One region of the Desulfosporosinus sp. Sb-LF genome, then DNA from elsewhere that is predicted to be linked to it. Evidence: riboswitches for the same ligand, from Rfam matches in the RefSeq annotation. Region 1 holds a riboswitch; each other region holds the start of a gene.
What was found. Region 1 has a riboswitch for thiamine pyrophosphate ahead of E4K68_RS15445 (hypothetical protein). Riboswitches for the same ligand answer to the same signal wherever they lie in the genome.
Positions count from the first base shown of each region.

Region 2: another riboswitch for thiamine pyrophosphate. It lies ahead of E4K68_RS06170 (thiamine phosphate synthase); the one in region 1 lies ahead of E4K68_RS15445 (hypothetical protein).
Region 3: another riboswitch for thiamine pyrophosphate. It lies ahead of thiD (bifunctional hydroxymethylpyrimidine kinase/phosphomethylpyrimidine kinase); the one in region 1 lies ahead of E4K68_RS15445 (hypothetical protein).

Region 1 covers NZ_SPQR01000010.1:69,479-73,702, reverse strand. Annotated here, with positions in the region: gene E4K68_RS15450 (DEAD/DEAH box helicase) at 1-1,136, opposite strand, end outside; gene E4K68_RS15445 (hypothetical protein) at 1,578-1,832, opposite strand; TPP riboswitch at 1,847-1,952, opposite strand; gene E4K68_RS15440 (putative DNA modification/repair radical SAM protein) at 2,176-3,477, shown strand; gene E4K68_RS15435 (TIGR03915 family putative DNA repair protein) at 3,456-4,224, shown strand, end outside.
Region 2 covers NZ_SPQR01000003.1:324,869-329,092, reverse strand. Annotated here, with positions in the region: gene fdhF (formate dehydrogenase subunit alpha) at 1-852, shown strand, start outside; gene thiC (phosphomethylpyrimidine synthase ThiC) at 919-2,196, opposite strand; partial or broken gene E4K68_RS06170 (thiamine phosphate synthase) at 2,196-2,539, opposite strand; TPP riboswitch at 2,687-2,787, opposite strand; gene E4K68_RS06165 (molybdenum cofactor guanylyltransferase) at 3,158-3,766, shown strand; gene fdhD (formate dehydrogenase accessory sulfurtransferase FdhD) at 3,843-4,224, opposite strand, start outside.
Region 3 covers NZ_SPQR01000011.1:64,160-68,383, forward strand. Annotated here, with positions in the region: gene cytX (putative hydroxymethylpyrimidine transporter CytX) at 1-981, opposite strand, end outside; gene thiD (bifunctional hydroxymethylpyrimidine kinase/phosphomethylpyrimidine kinase) at 978-1,781, opposite strand; TPP riboswitch at 1,870-1,983, opposite strand; gene E4K68_RS21490 (lytic transglycosylase domain-containing protein) at 2,209-3,096, shown strand; gene pylSn (pyrrolysine--tRNA(Pyl) ligase small subunit) at 3,265-3,588, opposite strand; gene pylD (3-methylornithyl-N6-L-lysine dehydrogenase PylD) at 3,671-4,224, opposite strand, start outside.

The DNA of each region.
Region 1 (4,224 bases):
GACTGACGCACCGTTTCTTCTTCCGGTCTTTCCTTCAAAAGTATCTCTTTTCCGATGTAGTCATGGATATCCTTCAAAAATTTATTTTCCTCTTTGGTAACAAACGTAATGGCTTTACCCAACTTGTTGACGCGGCCTGTTCTACCGATCCGATGAACATAGCTTTCTCGGTCATATGGGATATCATAATTAATGACCAAGGTAATGTCCTCGATATCCAGACCTCTGGCCGCAACATCTGTTGCACATAGATACCTGAAAAATCCTTGCTTAAACTCATTCATGACGCTCAATCGATCCCGTTGTTCCATTCCCCCATGAAGCTTCTCACAAGAATAGTTTAGCTTTACGAGTTCAGCGTACACCTCATCGACCGTTTGTTTGGTATTGCAAAATATCATGCAGCTATCCGGGTTTTCGACAATCGTTAGATCTAGTAGAAGCTGCATTTTATCCGTTTGATCGACCTGATATCGTTCTTGAGCGATCCGATCTGTCGCTGGATGTTGTTCTTCGATTTCCATACAGATTGGGTCTTTCATGATTTTATTACATAAAACATTAATGTCTTGAGGCATTGTCGCTGACAATAAAATCGTCACCCGTTCTTGAGGCAAGCTGGAAATGATGGTTTCAATTTGCTCGATGAAACCCATATTCAGCATTTCATCGGCTTCATCGATGACGAGATAGTTTATATTGGATGTATCAATAGTCCCTCTTTCGATATGATCGATCAACCGACCTGGGGTTCCAACCACAACATGGGTTTTTTGTTTAAGTTCCTTTTCCTGAACGTGGAAAGGGTACTTCCCATAAATTGCAGCAACTTTTAACCTTTTGAATCGGCCAATATGGAACATATCTTCTTTGACCTGAGCTGCAAGTTCTCTGGTTGGTGTGAGCACTAAGGCTTGCGGTTTATTCTGTTCCCAGTCCACTAATTCGCAAATAGGAATAGCGAAGGCCGCCGTCTTTCCGCTACCAGTTTGGGACTTAACGATGATATCCTTTCGGGCCAAGACAGCCGGGATCACCTGTTCCTGGGCTTTGGTGGGACTGATGAAATTCAACAAACTAATGGCTTTTAATAACTCGCTACTTAATTGATATCCGTTAAAATTACGATCGATCATTTAGTCATCTCTTTCATTATTACGATTTCTGATGCACGCTTTTTTCAAATTCTCCTAAGCTCGATCTCCTATAGTATAAATGAATAGGCCCTGAAACATTCAATTTCCTTCATACTTAGCTGTCGCCTATTACCTATTACCCTTTATGTTGGATAAACCTATCTATTAATGCCGGGCCATACTTCCTGTACTCTCTCGATGAATGTATGGTGAGCACAAACATCTCCAGCTTAGGGATTAAAATGACCCGATCTAGACGATAATCATCCTTGATCGGGCTATCAAAAGTAGGCCCTCGCATCGCCCGGATCGGTTAGCGATCAAGGATGGTTGCGACGAAGTCCGAAGTGCGGGGCACAACTGTTCGGTTTGGCTGTTAGCTAACATGTCGATAATCTTTCTCTCGTGAAGTGTCTTGCTTTTAGCGAGAAATTCTTGTGATTAAGGGATGAGTAGGTGCAATAGTTGCCTTTTAAGATCTAACGCAACACTAGAAAGCAACAGCTCATCCGGATCACGCGGGTGTGGGAATGGGATTTTAAACTCTTGGATAATCTGAGCGGGACGTTGGCTTAGAACAACGACTCTGTCCGAAAGAAGAATAGCCTCATCAATATCGTGCGTGATCAATAAAACGGTATGCCTTGTTAAGGTCCGCCGTGCGAGACTGCAGGGGAACTGAGCATAAAAAAACACCGCAGTAATGCGGCGTCCCTATTCTCAAATCCTTCCTCCGCTGGCATTACCCAGATCAGGTTGAGGGTCGGGCAAGTTGCCCCTCTCAGCCAGAAAACTCCAGCTCCCCTGTTACCATATTAAGTCTATATTACACTAACACATTGAGTGTTTCAGTGCAATCTTTAATTTCCGCCATGATTAACACCCCTATTTCTGATGGCAAATCTAAAAGGTTTCTATTGATATGTGCTCGCCCTCCTGCTCGATCACACTCTTACACGTGTTTGCCCTTTTTCCTTTTGACAAGAACATACGTTTCATATTATAGTGTTTAATAGTTGCTAGGTAAGGGGTGTTGAACATTGATATTTATAATAAATTGACAATCTTGTCAGACTCAGCTAAATATGATGTGGCTTGCACTTCCAGCGGTGTAGACCGAAGTGGCAAGCAAGGCAGTATAGGTAGCGCAGCAAAAGCTGGGATTTGTCATAGCTTTTCGGCCGATGGGCGATGCATATCGTTACTAAAAGTACTGATGACGAATGTCTGCATCTTTGATTGCAAATACTGTGTCAATCGCATGTCAAACGATATCGTAAGAGTCGGGTTTACGCCTTCAGAACTCGCAGAACTTACAATCAACTTCTATCGGCGGAACTATATAGAGGGTTTATTCCTGAGTTCAGGGGTCATTAAAAATCCGAACAATACGATTGAGCAAATGATTAAGGCTCTTGAGATATTGCGTAACGTTTATCACTTTGGCGGTTATATTCATGTCAAGGCAATACCAGGAGCAGATAGTGAGCTCATTACCCGCTTGGGACTTTTGGCTGACCGGATGAGTATAAACATTGAGCTGCCTTCTCAGGAGAGTCTAAAGCTCTTGGCCCCAGACAAGACGAAGGAGTCCATACTACGTCCGATGGGACTGATTACTACTAAAATCCAGGAAAGCAGTACTGATCTAGTAAAATTTCGTCATGCTTCCAAATTTGTGCCAGCCGGACAGAGCACACAGCTGATTGTGGGGGCGACTCCCGACACAGACCATAAGATATTAACTCTAACCGAAGGGCTTTACAGAAAATACCATCTTAAGAGAGTCTTTTTCTCTGCCTATATACCGGTGGCTGAGCATTCACTACTACCTTCTATAGATATCAAACCACCTCTAGTGCGAGAGCATCGGCTTTATCAGGCCGACTGGCTTTTACGGTTTTACGGCTTTGAAGCTAAAGAACTGCTTGATGAACAAAATCCTAATTTCAATTTACAAGTGGATCCCAAATGCAATTGGGCACTCAACCATTTAGAGAAGTTTCCTCTTGAGATTAATAAAGCGCCCTATGAGATGCTTTTACGAGTGCCTGGAATCGGCGTGACAAGTGCGATGCGTATTCTTACAGCTAGGAGAACTGGCCCGATCGATTTTTCTGGACTTAAAAAGATGGGTATTGTCCTAAAACGCGCACAGTATTTTATTACCTGTAAGGGAAAAATCATGGAGGGTTTAAAAATAACGTCCGATGGAGCCATTAGAGCCCTTATGGCTGATCAACACAAGCTTCCGTCTCCTTATCCTGAACAGCTGTCGCTATTTAACGAGCCTTTCCTTACGAGAGAGGATGTGCAACAATGCCTGACAGGACAGATTTAGTCTACGCTTATGATGGTAGTTTTGAAGGGCTGATGTGTTGCGTTTTTGAAAGCTACGAGCAAAAGGAGAATCCCAGTATCATCCGACCCCCAGGTGTACAGCAGAGCCTTTTTGATACGGCGAAATGGATTGAAACGGACGAACATAAGGCAGACAGGGTTTTTAACTCGATTCCATCAAAGATATCCTCTAAAGCACAGGAGTTGATTAAGCTTGGTTTTTTAACATGTGCTCCGAATAAAGAATTGTTAATCTATCATTTCCTACGTTTGGGTTTTAAGTATGGGTGCAAGGTGATGACGATGCTCACGGACGATACGGTTTGTTCCCTCCAAAAAGCTGTACGCCATTTAACGTCTGAAAGTCAGAAGTTCATGGGATTTGTTCGTTTTTCCGTTTATGGCGAAGTGTTAGTGGCGGTAATTGAACCTAAAAACTTTGTGTTGCCTCTTCTATCAGTGCATTTTTGCGACCGATTCCGGAACGAAACATTTATGATTTATGATAAAACTCACAGTATGGCCTTAATTTATCGGTCACAAAAAGCGGAGCTGATCTTTGCCGACGAGTTGACGTTGCCAGAAGTTGACGGTACTGAAATTGAGTACCGTCAATTATGGAAGCAATTCTATAAAACGATTGCCATTGAAAGTAGAAATAATCCACAGTGTCGTATGGCACTGATGCCGAAACGGTATTGGGATCACATGACCGAATTGGATGATAGTATTGAACAAGCTAAATCTA
Region 2 (4,224 bases), on a different contig from region 1:
TACGTTTTGGGAGAAGATCCAGTGATGACAGATGCTGATGCCAACCATGTGCGTAAAGGTCTGCAGGCCCTCGACTTCCTCGTAGTTCAAGAAATCTTTATGTCTGAGACCGCTAAACTGGCGGATGTAGTGTTGCCAGGGGCTAGTTTTGCAGAAAAAACGGGTACATTCTCGAACACGGAACGTCGAGTGCAAATGGTTAATAAAGCGATCGAGCCTATTGGAAACGCAAAGGCTGATGGGGACATCATTTGTGAATTGGCTAACCGTATGGGTTACTCCTTCCCATATCAGTCTTCGGAAGAAGTTATGCAGGAAGTGGCGAAGCTGACTCCCCAATTTGCAGGGATTACCCATGCTCGTTTGGGTACGCAAGGATTGCAATGGCCGGTGCCGCATGCTGAACATCCAGGAACCAAGTTCTTACATGAAGGAAAATTCAACAGGGGTAAAGGACTGTTTGTGTCAGTAGACCATCAGTTACCTGGGGAACAACCTGATGAGGAGTATCCGTTCTTACTCAATACGGGGCGTAAACTTTCCCATTATAATGTTTTCACGCAAAATTCGAAGGGGTTAGAGGATTACTCACCTGAAGAGTTAGCAGAGATTAATCCTTCTGATGCCAAACGGCTCGGACTAGAAGACGGTGAAGTCGTCAAGGTGGCATCCCGTCGGGGAGAACTGGAAACAAAAATAAAGCTGACGGAACGAGTACCCCTTGGAATGGTCTTCATGACTCTGCACTATATGAAATCCCCCACCAACGTCTTGACTAATGGGGCGTATGACAAAGTCACTAAGACTTATGAGTACAAAGTCTGTGGGGTAAAGATTTCAAAAATTAGTTAATACAAAAAAATGGGCCTTCTCTTTAATGAAGGTCCATTTTTTTTGTATTATCGCAGTTCAATAAACTTATTTGTCCATAATGCGGTTCATGAGGCGCATCGAACACATTTCTCCGCACATGGTGCAGCTGTCTTGGTGCTCGGGGGCGGACTCTTTACGATAACGCTCCGGTTTTTCCCGGTCCAAGGCTAGGTCAAACATTTTTGTCCAATCCAAAGCCTGCCTAGCCTCGCTCATCTCTCGATCCCATGCTGCAGCGCCGGGTACTCCTTTGGCGATATCTCCGGCATGAGCTGCAATCTTGGCCGCTACGATCCCTTCACGCACGTCGTCCAAAGTAGGTAGACGAAGGTGCTCAGCTGGTGTCACATAGCAGAGGAAATCCGCTCCTGCGGAGGCGGCTAAAGCTCCACCTATAGCACTGGTGATGTGATCGTAACCTGGCGCAACATCCGTGACCAACGGTCCCAAGATATAAAAGGGTGCACCGTGGCATAGCTTTTTCGCTATCTGGACATTTGCTACAACTTCGTTCAAGGGAACGTGGCCAGGTCCTTCAATCATGACTTGAACATTGCGTTTCCAAGCCTTCTGAGTTAGTTCTCCAAGGACAATCAATTCGGAAATTTGAGCTCCGTCTGTAGCATCCCCGATACTACCAGGACGGCAAGCATCCCCTAGGCTCAAGGTAACGTCGTATTCTGCGCATATATCTAGAAGATCATCAAAATACTCATAAAAAGGGTTTTCCTTCCCGGTTAATTCCATCCAGGCATACAGTAGGGAACCACCCCGGGAGACAATGTTGGTGACGCGGGAGGTCTGTCGGAAGTGCTGGGCGGTTTCTTGGTTGATGCCGGCGTGGATTGTTACAAAATCTACACCGTCTCGGGCGTGCTGTGCTACCACAGCTAAGAACTCTTGGGGTGTAATGTCTTCCAATTTTTTGTCCAAGTAACCAAGGGCATCATACATAGGAACCGAACCGATCATAGCTGGGGACATTTCGATGAGCCGGTGGCGAAATTCAACGGTTTTACCGTAGTTGCTGAGATCCATAATCGCTTCAGCTTTCATGTCCAGAGCCATGCGTACTTTGGCCAGTTCACTGTCGAGGTTGGCACAATCTGGGGAGATACCCAAATTGACATTAATCTTTGTCTTCAGTCCCAAGCCAACACCCTCCGGACTTAAAGAGGTGTGATTGTGGTTAGCTGGGATGACAATACTGCCCGCCGCTACTCGAAGTCTAATTTCCTCAGCCGTCAGCCCTTCTTTCGCGGCGACTGTTTGCATTGCCGCTGTGATGACCCCGTTTTTGGCTTGTTCCATCTGTGTACTCATCAAATCACACTCTTTCTATATGCTTCATATTGCGAATAGGTCTGTGTCTCCATAATACGTTGTAAACTCTTTATCTTACCCGGAATGTCTAGATTGCCCACAATCTCGGTGACAAGGCAATGGTCCGAGCTCCCGCCTTAACAACTTCGGCCAGATTGTGCTCCTTGATGCCGCCAATTGCGACGAACGGGATCTCCAAATTCTTGACGACGTAGTCTAAATAGTCCAGTCCTACTGGATCACACACATCGATTTTGGTATGGGTGGCAAATGAAGGTCCTACTCCGATGTAATCTGTGCCATCCTTTACAGCAACCTGTGCTTGAGCAGGCGAATGGGTGGAACAATTTGCATGGAACAGCCTTCCTTTCACTTGATCACGTACGTGTTTACTGTGGTTCCCGTCTTACTGCCATGGTACCAGGGAGGGCTTAAACTATAAAAAAAATGAGAACTGCGGTAAGCAGTTCTCATTTATATTCCTAAATATAAGTAAAACGATTAGCTTTCCTCCGCTGGTATTACCCAGATCAGGTTCAAAGGGATCGAGTTTCCTCATCTCAGCCCCGAAGGGCACCCCTAGCAAACGACGTATTTAGTTGAGTGGGCATTAATACTTGTCCAGTTAAGTATTAATATCATTATATAACTAAACGATAGAAGTGTAAATTAAATAGATCATTCCCACTTTTCCTGCCTGAGGTGTCTTCCATACGAGAGACGCAAATGCCTGAGGAGGAGAGAGCAGGTCGATCGTATCATGAGCTATTCAAGATTACTAATGTGACAGTAAAAGTTTGATGTGGTACATTAAGGTATATGAAAAATGAAAAGTGACCGATGCGATCAGAGTCCCGTAACTATTATTAAGAACGGATTCGGACACGCTTCTCGTCTGCTGAATACGAGGAGGTCTTCAAAAATTACTAAGTCACTACAGAAACCCAAGGAGCAACTTCCAATGTTGAACGCTACCGGGATTTTATTAGCCGGTGGGAAAAGCTCACGAATGAATAAAGATAAGGCCTTCCTTGAACTGGAGGGCAAGCCTTTAGTGGAGCGGAGTTTAACTGTCTTACAAGGAGTATTTGCAGAAGTTTTGATTAGCAGCAATAAGCCTGAACTGTATGCAGGCTATGAAGTACCGGTCATTTTAGATGAGATTCTTGGCCGAGGCCCTTTAGAAGGTCTTTATCAGGGTTTAAAAGCGGCGACCTATGATAAGGTTTTTTTCGTGGCCTGTGATATGCCATTTTTAGAAGTAGATCCCATCCGCTTTTTGGCAAAATGGATTCCGGAGTATGATGTTGTTGTTCCACGGCTTCAATTCGGCCTCCACCCACTACACGCCTTTTATCATCGACGTTGCCTTCCCGCAATCAAAAATAATCTCGAGGCAGGTTGCCTCAAGATTATTGATTTTTATCAAGCTTGTTCAGTGAAATATGTGGGAGAAACGGAACTAGAAGCCTTTTCAAATTTGAGCGACGTCTTCTGTAACGTGAATACACCTGAAGAATGGACTGCTATCCTTAAACGAAAAAGGACACTTACATCAAATGACTATTAAACTCAATGTGCTTATTAACTGGACTCGTTTAGGTACCTAAGCGAGATTCGACTTCAAACCGTGAAAAGCGAAATTATCAGCGAAGAATTCGCTCAGGGCAGGTATAAATATTAAGGCGTTGCTCTCTGGCAAACCCCACAACGGTGATATTTAGAGCGGTAGCTTGAGAGAGGGCCATGTCCGTAGGTGCACCACGGGCAATGAGAATGGGCACCTTCATTTTGGCAACTTTGAGTAGTATTTCGGAAGAGACTCGGCCACTGAAGAAAATTACATGGTTTTCAAGATTTAAGTTTGATTGAAAGGCCTTGCCACTAAGTTTATCAAAGACATTATGTCTGCCGATATCATAGCTTGTTAGGAGTACATTGCCCTGAGAGCCCACTCCGCCACTGTGTATTCCGCCGGTTTCTTGAAAGAGCGGAAGATAGGACTGCAAAAACTTAGCATAATCATAG
Region 3 (4,224 bases), on a different contig from region 1:
CGCAAAAACCGAGCCAATGGCATAGAGGAAATCCTGATATTGCTCAATATTAACGATGATCGCAAGTCCTGTTCCAATCGCGGTCATAACTAAGGCCACTGTTTTTTCCTTTAAGTTTGGAAATATGTTTAGAAAAGTAACCCCTGCGGAATATGCGTCCAGAAAAGTCGTTGTTACGGTCGCCAAGACGATAATTCCTAAGGCTACGACACCAAGATTTGCAGCTAGTAACATGGCTGAAGGGTCTGGATCTGATGCTACTATGGCAGCGCCTAACCCGATAATGTACATCCAGCTGCTACCGAAAAAGTAACCAAGCCAGCTGCCTCCGGCTCCCCCTCGCTTTGTCTTGGCAAATCGAGTATAGTCGGAGATCAGGGGTAACCAAGATAAGGGCATGACCACTGCTAATTCTAAAGCTGAGCCGAAGGCCATTTCCCCAGTAACCTGCTTACTAAACAACTCATGGTTACGGAAAATTATAACGCTTAAGACTATTGTTAAAAGAAACAATAAAATAACGGCAATGTGGTTGGCCTTTTTCCAGCCGGTATCTTTTCCGAGCCAAACCCAAACAAAGATAAAGGCCCCAATAATTAAGCTCCAAACTGTCAAATGATCGAATGCCCATAATAGTTTCGTAATCTGGTTAACCGATCGCGCCCCGGATATAATCATCACGGCTGTCCAACCCAGCAACTGTAAAACGTTAAGAATTGAAAATAAGTACGAACCATACTGGCCAAAGGAAATTCTGGTAGACACCAAAGCTGGAATCCGCTCATTCGTGCCAATGATTCCTCCCAAAACTAGAAGAGTTGTTCCCACCAAGTGTCCCAAAATAATCGCCAAAAGGCCCATCTTAAAACCCAGTGGAGCCAGCAGCCCTCCCGCTAAAATTTCTGCTACAGAAATCGCCGCGCCGAACCAGAGGGTTGTAAAGTTAAACATGCTTAAGTTATTCTTATTTTCTAAACTCACTCGATTAATCCCGCCTTTTTGTAAAGTTCATAAAAGTGATGGGTTGGCCCTACGCCTTTGCCAATGGCTAAAGAATGTTGAATGGCCGTTGTAATATACTCCTTTGCTCGTGAGACAGCCTCGTTCAGATGATACCCCAGAGCTAGATTTGCAGTAAGAGCGGACGAAAGAGTACAGCCCGTTCCGTGAGTATTTTTAGTAGCAATTCGAGACGTGGAAAAATAACTGAATTCCCGTCCATCATAGAGGATATCAGTCGAGTCATCCTCTAGGTGCCCCCCCTTCAGCAGAACATTCTTGGCCCCCATCTGATAAATAGCTTTAGAAGCCTCTTCCATTTGCTTCAGAGTGTTAATGGACATTTTAGTCATTACCTCAGCCTCCGGGATATTAGGAGTTACGATCATAGCTAAAGGCAGTAATTCTTTTATCAGCGTTGATTCCGCCTCTGGATTTAACAAGTGGTAGCCGCTTTTAGATACCATGACTGGGTCAACAACGATCGTTTGTGGCTTATAACGCCTCAACTGTTCAGAAATTACTTCTATGGTCTGAACTTGAGAAACCATACCTATTTTTACCCCATCGACCTCAATATCCTCAAAGATTGCCTCGATTTGTTTGGCAATTACATCTCTTGAGATATCCTGTACTGCAAAAACTCCTTGGGTGTTTTGGGCGGTAACTGCGGTTATAACACTCATTCCATAGACTCCATGAGCAGAAAAAGTCTTTAGATCAGCTTGAATTCCCGCTCCCCCACTGCAATCTGAACCAGCTATGGTAAGTACTTTTTTCATGACGTCCTCCTAAACATTCTTGAATTCTCTTAAAGTCTAAAAAAGAGCACAGACCCCCCAGAATAGGGTTTGTGCTCCTTCATCTACATAAAAGAGTAAAACTGCTTACCTACGCTGGCATTATCCAGATCAGGTTAATAGGGTCTTAGACCTTATAGGGTCTAAATCTCAGCCAGCCTTTCCAGCTCCCCCGCCCATTGCAATATTGTTTGTTAAATTTAACATGGGAAAAGCCTAAAGTCAACGTCTTCATCCGTCATTTACCATTATAATACGTTCATTCCCTCTATACTAGTTACTCTTGTATTCCTCCAATTCCCGTCCTACTCAATCCCACTTTCGTTCTTTGGGATAGCCATTAAATGGTTTACAGCATTTCTTACGACTTATGATATAGTAAAACGGATGAAATTTTAGAGGTGTAACTATGACCGTAGCCAAAATTAACAATAAGGTCTTTAATTTTCTAAAGCAACGACGTGGACTATTATTAACTACTAGCATGTGTTTGTTAGTGATCTATCTCTTATTTTTCTGTTCTACAACTAGGCCGACATGGGAAGGCTTGATCGACGTCCTCAGCAATCGCAACCCGCCGGCTTGGTTGGTGCCTTCGCTACCTGGCGAAAAAACTGACGTCACACAAACCAAGATCTATAAACGGCAAAAGCTAGCTCAGTTTAAGGTTAAAGCGAACACAGTAAACCAAGATATCAAAACTGTTCTAGGGATAAAAACAGCGATCACAGAGGACCTAGCCCAAGGAAATTCGACGCCCTGGGCAAAGCTCAAGATTGACGTAGCTGCTGCAGGAAATACTTTTGTAGAGTTCTGGGGTATTTCCATTATTACCTACCAGGGCCAGACCATTATTGTTGGTGAGAATTCTCAACCCATCAATCTCAACGATAGGGTACTACGTTGGCAAAAGGAAATTGAAGTGTCCGCTAAGAAGTATACGCTTGAGCCTGCCTTAATTGCAGCCGTAATTGAACAAGAATCCGGTGGAGACCCGAACTCAGTTAGTCCCGTTGGGGCATTGGGTTTAATGCAGCTGATGCCGTCTACCGCGAAATCATTAAATGTAAATCCATATGACCCCGCTCAAAATATTGACGGCGGAGCCCATTACTTGCAAATACAACTGAAAGAATTTGGTAATCTTCCGGAAGCACTTGCGGCTTATAATGCTGGGCCAGGAAATGTAGAGAACCATTCCTGGGCAAAGATCCCTGAAACTCTGAACTATGTTCAGAGGGTACCCAATCTCATCAACAAATACGAACGGCTTTGGAATGAAAACCGATCACATTAATAAATATTGGTACAAGTTCAGTGTCAAATTGGATTCTGGTATTTTAGGCTTAAGACCTTGAAATAGAAAAGCGCTCTAGCGAAGTTTGAAGCTTACTTGAGCGCAGTTAAAACAGAATTCAGGAAGAGGTCCTCCGGACAAGTTCAAATAATCCAATGAAAGTCATCTCTACAAACGAGAACCATAGTTTTGATTGACAAAAGTCGCTGAGTATTTTTTTAACTTCCATTCCGGGATTTTGCAGGTACCGCAGGCATGAAAAAACAACTTATTTCGAAGGCATCGTGCTGCTCGGCTATGCTTGGAATTGTAGATCTGAAACTTTTCATTACAATGGGTTACGATCTCTGCAGTGTTTCCATGGATCGTCATGCTTTTAATGCCATGCAGAATCCCGTTTCTCGAAGGCCATAACTTTAATTTCTCTACGAACTTAAAAAAATCGACATTCTTGCGATAATAACGTTTTTTATTTCCAGAATCTATCGTCATCTATTTCGACTCCAATCTATTCTACGATTACCGCGATTCGAGTGGAAAAATTTCAAGGCGATTTGCGATTAGGGAGAGGCGTTTACAAAACGTCAAAAATCATGGTAGCCACTCCAATCTGCAATGGATCATGGAGCAATCGTTTGGGAAGTTGCTCAACGCCTGTTGCCTGCACCCCCAGTGGAATACCAGGTGCTGCAATCCTTGTATCTCCTGTGATATGCCGCAACAAAATAACATCTTCAGCTGGGCAAGCATCCACCAAAATGCTATGCCTCCCTAAAGCGCCGTCTAAGTCTGTTTCTATCTTTACGGAATAACCCTGTTTTAACAACCTCCCAGATAACCTTTGGCTAGCCGACAAATCTATGTCATATATTGAAACCTCTGCCCCAAAGTGCATTAGCGCTAAAGCAGCGCCAGTACCTACAGGGCCTGCCCCGATTACCAATACTTTTTTACGCATTAATCCATGGCACATGAGCTCTAGGCCAGACACATATCCCTTGCCTGTAGCATCTCCATTATCAGAGACCTTACCTGTTCTCACGTTTACAGCCACAAAACGATCATCATCTGCCATGAACAAAATCTCCGAACTATTTTGCACAGCTTCAGCCACACCACCTGCATCCC